2 regions of the Microbacterium mcarthurae genome follow, and region 1 is predicted to be linked to the other one. Evidence: predicted binding sites of a transcription regulator. Region 1 holds the regulator's gene; the other holds the start of a gene.
The links. Region 1 encodes HrcA, which represses chaperone genes, less so after heat shock. Its sites were predicted from a motif close to TTNGCACTCGNNNNNNNCGAGTGCNAA; they were not measured.

Region 1 (5,016 bases):
CGTACCGCGTGTTCGCCAGTCGCGTTCGCCGGCGCCGACGCGCTCTGTTCCAGCGGTATCTGCGCGCGATCTCGCCGCTGTACACGTCCTGATGGGCGGGCCACTTCCGCTCGGCGACCCGGCCCCGCCCGACGGGCGGCTGCCCGACGATCTCCCGCTCGACCCGACGGCCGACTTCGGCGTGTACCTGCACGTGCCGTTCTGCCGAGTCCGCTGCGGCTACTGCGACTTCAACACGTACACCTCGAGCGAGTTGCGGGGTGCGCGACAGGAGGACTTCGCCGACACGCTCGCCGCCGAGGTGCGCCTGGCGAGCGGGGTCATGGATGCCGCGGGCACCCGGCGCGCGGCATCCACGGTGTTCTTCGGCGGAGGCACCCCGACGCTGCTGCCTCCGGGCGACCTCGCGCGCATGCTCGACGCGGTGCGCGGGGAGTTCGGGATCGCCGAGGGAGCCGAGGTCACCGTGGAGGCGAACCCCGACACCGTCGACGACCGTGTCGCCGAGACTCTGGCGGAGGCCGGCGTCACGCGGCTGTCGATCGGCATGCAGTCCGCGCAGCCGCACGTGCTCGCCGTGCTCGACCGCACCCACGATCCGCGCAACGTGGCCACCGCGGTGGCCGCTGCGCGCCGGGCGGGGCTCGACGTCTCGCTCGACCTCATCTACGGCGCCCCGGGGGAGTCGCTCGACGACTGGCGCGCCTCGCTCGAGACGGCGACCGCCCTGCGGCCCGACCACGTCTCCGCCTACGCGCTCATCGTCGAGGACGGCACGAAGCTCGCGCGCCAGATCCGCTCGGGGAGCGTGGCGATGCCGGACGACGACCTGCAGGCCGACATGTACGAGCTGGCCGACGACCTGCTGAGCGGCGCGGGGTACGACTGGTACGAAGTGTCGAACTGGGCCACGGACACGGCGCACCGGTCCCGGCACAACCTCGCCTACTGGCGGGGGACGGACTGGTGGGGATTCGGTCCCGGAGCACACAGCCACGTCGCCGGACTCCGGTGGTGGAACGTGAAGCACCCGGCCGCCTACGCGCAGCGGCTGGCGGCGGGGGAGTCGCCCGCCGCCGCGCGGGAGCGACCCGACGACACCGCCCGGCGTCTGGAGTCCGTGCTGTTGCGCAGCCGCATTCGCGAAGGCCTGCCGGTGTCGGAGCTCCTCGGCGAGGGCCGCAAGGCCGTGGCCTCTCTTATCGCGGATGGACTCGTCGAAGGACCGGATGCCGTCCGCGGGCGCATCGTGCTGACGCGTCGGGGCCGGTTGCTCGCCGATGCCGTCGTGCGGGCACTCACGGTCTGAGCGCCGTTCCGGCTCCGTTTCGGGCGCGTGCCCTAGAATTGGCACTCAGGTGATCGGAGTGCCAGAAGGAGGGAGCCGGCCATGGTGTCCGAACGCGGCTTGCAGGTGCTCCGCGCGATCGTGCAGGACTACGTCGACACGCGTGAGCCCGTCGGCAGCAAGGCGATCGTCGAGCGGCACGCTTTCGGTGTCTCGGCGGCGACCATCCGCAACGACATGGCCCAGCTGGAGGACGAAGACCTCATTGTCGCGCCGCACACGTCGTCCGGACGCGTTCCCACCGACAAGGGGTACCGCGTTTTCGTCGACCACCTCGCCGAGCTCCGTCCTCTGTCGACCGCGCAGCGCAGCGCGATCACGTCGTTCCTCGACGAAGCCGGCGACCTCGACGACCTCCTCGCCCGTACCGTCCGCGCGCTCACGCAGCTGACCGGCCAGGTCGCGATCGTCCAGTACCCCTCCTTCTCCCGCGCGAACCTCTCGCACGTCGAACTCGTCGCCCTCGGTGGCCCGCGCGTGCTCGTCATCCTCGTCACCGACACCGGCCGGGTCTCCCAGCGCATCGCGCTCGTCCCGGCCGAGCCGACCGAGAGTGACATCGTCCAGCTCCGGGCCCGTGTCGGAGCCCTCCTGGTGGGGCGCAGCGTCGCCGACTGCGCGCAGACCGTCGCCTCCGCGACGAGCGAACCCCCGCGGCCGGGCATGGTGCTCGATGCGATCGCGGACGCGGTGCTCCGCGTCGTCGGCGAAGAACTCGAGGAGTTCCGCCAGGACCGTCTGGTCATGGCCGGCGCTGCCACGCTCGCCAAGCGCGAATCCGATTTCCGCGGCAGCATCTACCCGCTGCTGGAGGCCATCGAGGAGCAAGTGACGCTCCTGCGCCTCATGAGCGAGATGGTCGCCGACGAGCAGGGCCTCTCGGCCAGCATCGGCCGCGAGAACGAGCCCTTCGGTCTGGTCGAGGCATCCGTCCTCGCGAGCCGGTACGACGGCACGGCCGGCGGAGCCCGCGTGGGTCTGCTCGGTCCGACCCGCATGGACTATTCCTCCAACCTCGCGGCGGTCCGCGCCGTCGCGCATTACCTGACCCGGATGCTCGAAGACGACGACAGCGCTCGTTGACGAACACCCCACGCAGAGATCGACCCCGCGCGAGCGGGCAGGAAGGCGATTGTGGCTGACCACTACGAGGTCCTCGGCGTCGCACGCGACGCCAGCGCCGACGACATCAAGAAGGCGTACCGTCGGCTCGCCCGTGAGCTGCACCCAGATGTGAACCCGGGCGAGGATGCATCCGAGCGATTCAAGCTCGTCACCCACGCGTACGACGTGCTCAGCGACCCCGAGCAGCGCCGTCGCTACGACATGGGCGGTGACCAGAACCCGTTCGGCGGCGGGGGCGCCGCCGGGTTCGGCGGGTTCAGCGACATCTTCGAGACGTTCTTCGGCGGTGCGCAGGGCGGCGGCGCACGCGGACCGCGTCCCCGCTCGCGGCGCGAGCGCGGCCAGGACGCCCTCGTGCGGGTGACCCTGAGCCTCGGCGACGTCGTCTTCGGCGTCCACCGCGACCTGGAGGTCGACACGGCGGTGCTATGCGAGACGTGCCAGGGCGCGTGCACGCAGCCCGGGACGACCGAGGTCACGTGCGACATCTGCCACGGCTCGGGTCACGTCCAGCGCACCGTTCGCAGCCTCCTCGGCAACGTCGTGACGAGCCAGCCCTGCAGCGTCTGCCAGGGGCACGGCACGACCATCCCCTACCCCTGCGGGACGTGCCAGGGTCAGGGACGGGTGCGCGCACGCCGGACGGTGTCGGTCGACATCCCCGCCGGTGTCGAGACCGGTCTACGACTGCAGCTCCCCGGCTCCGGCGAGGTCGGTCCCGCCGGCGGACCCAACGGCGACCTGTACCTCGAAATCACGGTGGAGTCGCACGATTCGTTCAGCCGCGAGGGCGACGACCTGCTCGCCACCCTCGAGGTATCGATGCCGGATGCCATCCTCGGCACGACCACCACCATCGAGTCGCTCGACGGCAGCGTCGACCTGGAGGTGCGACCGGGGGTGCAGTCCGGTGACGTACTCACCATCAAGGGACGCGGGATCACGCCGTTGCGCGGCAGCCAGCGCGGCGACCTCAAGGTCGGTGTCCACGTGGTCACGCCGACCCGTCTCGACCACAAGGAGCGCGCGCTGATCGAGGAGTTCGCCAAGCGCACGAAGGCCCCGAGGCCGCGCCTCTCCGAGCACCAGCAGGGCCTGTTCTCCAAGTTCCGCGACCGTTTCCGGCACTGACCGTGGCTCTGCACTTCGTCACGGAGAACGCGACCGCGGCTGTCGCGGGCGATGTCGTGGTGCTCACCGGCCCCGAGGCGCATCACGCCGCGGCGGTACGGCGCGTTCGCGTCGACGAGGCGGTGACGCTCGGTGACGGGCGTGGCGTGTGGCTCGAGGGACGCACGAGCGCGGTGGCGCCGAAAGAGGTCTCGGTGCTCGTGACGGGCCGCGCCGAGGTTCCGGCGCCGGCCCCGCGCATCGTGCTCGTGCAGGCACTGGCGAAGGGCGATCGCGACGAGCTCGCCGTGCAGGCGGCGACCGAGCTGGGCGTCGACGTGATCGTGCCCTGGCAGGCCGCGCGCAGCGTGTCGCGGTGGGATGCCAAGGCCGAGAAAGGCTTGGCCCGTTGGCGGACGATCGTGCGCGAGGCGGCGAAGCAAGCGCACCGCCCCTGGATCCCCGAGGTCGAGGGCGTCGCGCGCCTGGCCGAGGTGGTCGCGCGCGCGGGTGACTCTCGCGTGCTCGTACTCGAGCCGTCGGCCGCCGAGAGGCTGACGGAGGTGGCATCCGTCCCCTCCGATGAGCGCGATGTCGTGCTCGTCGTCGGCCCCGAGGGCGGTATCGCCCCCGAGGAGCTCGACGCGCTGCGGCACGCGGGCGCGCGTGTCGTGCGCCTGGGCGAGACCGTCCTGCGCACGTCCACCGCCGGCGCGGCCGCGATCGCGGTGATCTCGGCCGCCACCGGGCGCTGGTAGCCCGAACGCCGGAGCCGAGAGCCGATCCTCCGCCACCACGGCACGCCAGCACCGCCCGCGGCGCGCCCGACCCGTCGTCGGACCCCGTCGATAGACTGGATGCCATGAGCGAGCCGACGATCTTCACGCGCATCCTCCAGGGCGAGATTCCCGCCGAGATCGTCGCCGAGACCGAGAACGCGTTCGCCATCCGCGACATCGCGCCGCAGGCGCCGGTGCATCTGCTGGTGATCCCCAAGACCCAGGAGTACCGCAACGTCGTCGAGCTCGCGGCGGGCGACCCGGCTCTGCTCACGGAGATCGTGGGGTTGGCCAATTCCGTCGCGACCGAGCACGCCGACGGTGACTTCCGTCTCGTCTTCAACACCGGCGCCGGCGCCGGCCAGACCGTTTTCCATGTACACGCCCACGTCCTCGCGGGCGGCCTGAACGAAAAGAGCACGGGTGGCTGATTCCCCCGAAGAACCCGTCGTCGAGCGTCTGTACGCCGACGGCGTCGCCATGGTCCAGCTCCTGGGGCCCCAAGACCGCCTCCTGCGCGTCGTCGAGAAGGAGCACCCCGACGTCGACGTTCACGTGCGCGGCAATGAGATCACGCTCTCCGGTGCGGCTGCGGCGGTCGCCGCGGCGAAAGGTCTGGTCGACGAGCTGCTCACCATGACGCGCAACGGTCAG
Region 2 (5,016 bases), on a different contig from region 1:
CGCCGTGTTGCCGTTCGTTAACGATGTGCGTCGGCGAGGTCACGGCGCCATAACGCTCCTAGACGGGCTCGCTCACATCCGATATGGACGTGCGGCGACGTCGCGCCGCGACAAGAGAATCCACGCTGAGAACGACCAAGGCGAGCCACACCAACGCGAACCCGATCCAGCGCTCCACCGTCATCGGCTCGTTCAGCACCCAGACGCCGATGATGAACTGCAGAATGGGCGCAACGAACTGAATGAGGCCGAGCAGGCTGAGCGGTGCACGGCGGGCACCGGCCGCGAAAAGCAGCAGGGGGATCGCGGTGATCACACCGGCCGCGGCCAGGAGCGCCGTGTGCGCGATGCCGTGGCCCCCCATCGTCAGCCCCGTGGTGGCCGCGACGAGGACCAGCTGCACGGCGGCGACCGGGAGGAGCCAGAAGGACTCGAGCGTCAGACCACTGACGGCATCCACCGACGGACCGATCTGCTTCTTCACCAAGCCGTAGAACCCGAACGAGGTCGCCAGGGTCAACGCGATCCACGGGAAACTGCCGTAGCCCACCACGATGACCAGCACCGCGACCACCGACAGGCCGATGGCCACCCACTGCACCAGACGCAGTCGCTCGCGCAGCACGGTCACCCCGAGCAGCACTGTCACGATCGGGTTGATGAAGTACCCCAGGCTCGTCTCGATGACGTGGCCGGTGAGGGTGCCGATGAGGTAGGTCTGCCAGTTGACGTAGATCAGCACGCCCGCCAGCGCCGTCAGTCCGAGCAGACGCGGCTGGCGAAGGATCGTGAGGAAGGGCCCCCACGCACGCAGCACCGTCAGCAGCACGAGGCAGAAGACGAAGGACAGCGCGATACGCCAGGCGACGACCTCCCACGGACCGGTCGGCTCGAGCTGCAGAAAGTACAGCGGAAGGAAGCCCCAGAGCAGGTAGGCGGCGAAGGCGAACAGGCCGCCCCGCAGAGCTCCGGACGAGGAAGGTGGAGCAACGGTCACCTGCTCAGCCTAGGCCGGTACGGAGTCAGGGATCCCTCGGTGCGCGCGCCGCTGCCGCGGATGAAGAGAACCCCGGATGCCGAGGCATCCGGGGTTCTCGAGAAATCGCTGTGCGATCAGCGCACGACCACCGCGAGGACGTCGCGGGCCGAGAGCACCAGGTACTCGTCGGCGCCGAACTTGACCTCGGTGCCGCCGTACTTGCTGTACAGCACGCGGTCGCCGACGCTGACGTCGAGGGGGACACGGTTGCCGTTGTCGTCGATACGGCCGGGACCGACGGCGACGACCTCGCCCTCCTGCGGCTTCTCCTTGGCGGTGTCGGGGATGACGAGACCACTCGCGGTGGTCTGCTCAGCCTCGACCTGCTTGATGACGATGCGGTCCTCGAGCGGCTTGATGGAAACCGACACGGTCTACCTCTTCTTTCTCGTTACAGAAGACTCGTTAGCACCCACACCAGGAGAGTGCTAATCCGAGTGTAGAGAAGTGCTGGCACTCACGCAACGCGAGTGCCAGCACTTTCGCCACCTAGGCTGGCCCGGTGGAGATCGCCGAGCTGACCGCACTGCTCACGCCCGCGGGCCTGACCTTGCTCGACGAGGTGGGTCCACTGACGACCACCGACGAGGCCGCGCGCACGGTCTCCCGCCTGCGGGCCGCGGGCCACTCCCCGGATCTCGTCGCTGCGGTCGTCGGCCAGGCCCGTCTGCGCGTCCGGGCCACGGCGAAATTCGGCCCGTTCGCGGACCGCATGCTGTTCACCCGCGCGGGTCTCGAGCAGGCGACGCGGCTGTCGATCGCGGCGCGGCACGCAGGCCGCTTCCGGGCCGCGGGCATCACGACCGTGGCAGACCTGGGGTGCGGGGTCGGCGGAGACGCGCTCGGACTGGCGGGTCTCGGCATCCGGGTGCACGCGGTCGACGCCGACGAGGTGACCGCCGCGATCGCCGCCTACAACCTCGCACCCTTCGGCGATGTCGCCACCGTGACGCACGGGCGAGCGGAAGAGGCGGACCTGGGCGGAGTGGATGCCGTGTGGCTCGACCCCGCGCGACGCACCGGCGGCCACGCCGAAACGCGACGCGTGTCCTCGGATCAGTGGTCCCCCTCGCTGGAGTGGGTGTTCGCACTGCTGGAGCGCATGCCGGGCGGAGTGAAGCTCGGTCCGGCCTTCGACCGCGAGGCGATCCCGGACGGACTCGAGGCGCAGTGGATCAGCGCCGACGGGTCGACGATCGAGCTCGTGCTGTGGTCGGGGAGGCTCGCCCGCGATGGTGTGCGACGGGCGGCCCTCGTCGTGCGCGGCGACGACGCCTGGGAGCTGACCGCACCCGCCGATGCACCCGACGCCGAGCCCCACGCGCTGGGCGCGTTCGTGCACGAGCCGGACGGCGCCGTGATCCGCGCCCGCCTCATCGGCGAGGTGGCGCGCTCCCTCGAGGCGGGAATGCTGGCTCCGGGCATCGCGTACCTCACCTCCGACGCGCCCCTCACGAGCCCCTTCGTCTCATCGTTCCGCGTGCGCGAAGAGCTCCCGGCAGACACCAAGAAGCTGTCCCGAGCGCTCCGCGAAAGGGGCATCGGAACGCTGGAGATCAAGAAGCGCGGGGTGGACGTCGATCCCGCGGCGCTGCGCACCCGACTGTCGCTGCGCGGTGATGCGTCCGCAACGCTCATCCTCACCCGCGTCGAGGGTCGTCGCGTCGCGCTCCTGGCCGACCGCGTGGGATGACGCGAATCAGACCGTCGAGAGCTGCGGCAGCGCCCAGAACAGCCAGCCGGCGCTGAAGACGATCGAGACGACGGAAAGGCCGAGGGCCCACGAGGCGACACGGCGACTGTCGTGCGCGCGTCGCAACGAGATGATCGACATGACCAGCCCGATGACGCCGAGAGGGAGCAGCACGCCGACGAACAGCGAGACCACCAGCGCGATGATCGCCACAACCAGAGCCCACGGTGCGACCGAGGGCGGGACGACGGGCGCCGGCGGACTCCACGGCAGGACGTGCTCACCGAACGCGGCCCGCTCCAACTGGGCGGTGGGCAGCCGTTCGTCGTCCATCGCGTCGCCGGCGGCGAGCTGTTCCGCCACCGTGGGTGCGGCGGCCGGTGCCTCGGCGTTCGTCGCCAGCTTGCGCGCACGGCGGCTGGGCGGCGGTGACGCGCTCACCGAGAGGCCCCGACCGGATCGGCGGGCCGGGAGGCATCCGGATCTTCGGCGACCTGGATCTCGGTCACCGGCAGGGTGGAGTCCGCCCCGAACGCGAGCGTGGACGGGCGGCGCCCCGAAGAGATGAGTTCCGCGGCGAGTGCGGCGATCATCGCACCGTTGTCGGTGCAGAGCCGCAGCGGGGGGATGCGCACCGCGACACCCGCGGCCGCCGCGCGTTCCAGAGCGACATCGCGCAGACGCTTGTTGGCGATCACGCCGCCGCCGAGCAGCAGGCGCGGCACACCGAAGCGGTCGCACGCATCCAGCGCCTTCGTCACGAGCACGTCGACCACCGCCTCACGGAACGACGCCGCGACGTCGGCCACGGGGACCGGCTCTCCCGCGGCCTCGTGCTGCTCGACCCAGCGCGCCACGGCCGTCTTGAGACCGGAGAACGAGAAGTCGTAGCGGTGGGATGCCATGTCGGAGGCCCGCGACAGCCCGCGGGGGAAACGGATCGCGGTGGGATCGCCCGTCGCGGCGGCGCGATCGATCTCGGGGCCGCCGGGGTACGGCAGCTTCAGGAGGCGCGCGACCTTGTCGAACGCTTCGCCCGCCGCGTCATCCATGGTCTCGCCCAGGAGTTCGACGTCGCTGGTGAGGTCGCGGACGAGCAGCAGCGACGTGTGTCCGCCGCTCACGAGGAGGGCGACGGTCGGGTACTCGATCTCGCCCGCGTCGGCGTCGAGGATGTCGGCGGCGATGTGTCCGACGAGATGGTTCACGGCATACAGCGGCTTGTCGAGCGCGACGGCGAGCCCCTTCGCCGCGCCGACGCCCACCATGAGCGCCCCGGCCAGCCCCGGGCCGCTGGTGACGGCCACGGCGTCGATCTCGGCGAGGGTCACGCCGGCTTCGGCGAGCGCCGCATCGATCGAGGGCTGCAGCGCCTCGAGGTGCGCGCGGGCGGCGACCTCCGGCACGACACCGCCGTAGCGCGCGTGCTCGTCCATGCTGGAGGCGATCGTGTTGCTCAGCAGCTGCCGACCGCGGACGATCCCGATGCCGGTCTCGTCGCAGCTGGTCTCGATGCCGAGCACGAGGGGCGCGTTCATCAGCACCATCCCTTCCCGGTGGTCTCCGCGTCGTCCGGAATGCGCCGCGCGGCCCACCCCCGCAGATCGAGCTGCATGACGATCGCGTCGACGTCGTCCGGCTGGTAGTAGCGCGGACGGCGACCCACCTCGGCGAATCCTTCCGAGGCGTACAACGACTGCGCGACGGGGTTGTCGGCGCGCACCTCGAGGAAGACGTCGTGCACCCCGCGGCGCGCGGCCTCCTCGAGGAGCTCGGTCAGCAGCGCGCGCCCGCGCCCGCGGCCGCGCGCGGTCTCGGCGATCGTGATCGTCTGGATGTCGGCATCCTTCGCCCCGCGCACCGCGCGCAGCCCCGCGTAGCCGAGGAGCCGGCCGGCCTCTTCGACGACGACGTACCACCCGTGCGGCGAGGCCAGCTCTTCGCGCATCATCGCCGGGCTCCACGCGTCGGTCGGAAACGACGCGTGCTCGAGCGCCATGATCGCGTCAAGGTCGGACGGGGTCGCGGCGCGGGTGCTCACGCGCTCACCCGCTTGGGGGCGTGCGCGGCCACGACGTCGGGGCTGCGCAGGTACAACGGTTCGGGACCGGCGAGCTCGCGGCCCGCGTCGAGCGCGCGCGCCGCGGCGAGGGCGATCATCGCCGCCGAGACGCTCGTCGCGTCGTATCGCGCGGCTCCGGCCTCGGCCAGACGCGCATCGAGCTCGTCGCGGGGGCTGAGCGTGGCATCCCCGACCCGGATCGGGAGCCCGTCGTCGTCGATG

Region 2: a site for HrcA is predicted at 1,490-1,516, ahead of groES (co-chaperone GroES). Genes of this name have one in related genera too.

Annotation. Positions count from the first base shown of each region.
Region 1 is NZ_JAROCE010000001.1:308,332-313,347, reverse strand. Features, by position in the region: gene P5G46_RS01520 (DUF1990 domain-containing protein) at 1-92, shown strand, start outside; gene hemW (radical SAM family heme chaperone HemW) at 92-1,309, shown strand; gene hrcA (heat-inducible transcriptional repressor HrcA) at 1,391-2,431, shown strand; gene dnaJ (molecular chaperone DnaJ) at 2,483-3,604, shown strand; gene P5G46_RS01500 (16S rRNA (uracil(1498)-N(3))-methyltransferase) at 3,607-4,341, shown strand; gene P5G46_RS01495 (HIT domain-containing protein) at 4,446-4,793, shown strand; gene P5G46_RS01490 (PhoH family protein) at 4,843-5,016, shown strand, end outside.
Region 2 is NZ_JAROCE010000003.1:337,719-342,734, reverse strand. Features, by position in the region: gene rarD (EamA family transporter RarD) at 59-997, opposite strand; gene groES (co-chaperone GroES) at 1,114-1,410, opposite strand; gene P5G46_RS11690 (class I SAM-dependent methyltransferase) at 1,542-2,732, shown strand; gene P5G46_RS11685 (hypothetical protein) at 2,739-3,173, opposite strand; gene tsaD (tRNA (adenosine(37)-N6)-threonylcarbamoyltransferase complex transferase subunit TsaD) at 3,170-4,270, opposite strand; gene rimI (ribosomal protein S18-alanine N-acetyltransferase) at 4,270-4,773, opposite strand; gene tsaB (tRNA (adenosine(37)-N6)-threonylcarbamoyltransferase complex dimerization subunit type 1 TsaB) at 4,770-5,016, opposite strand, start outside.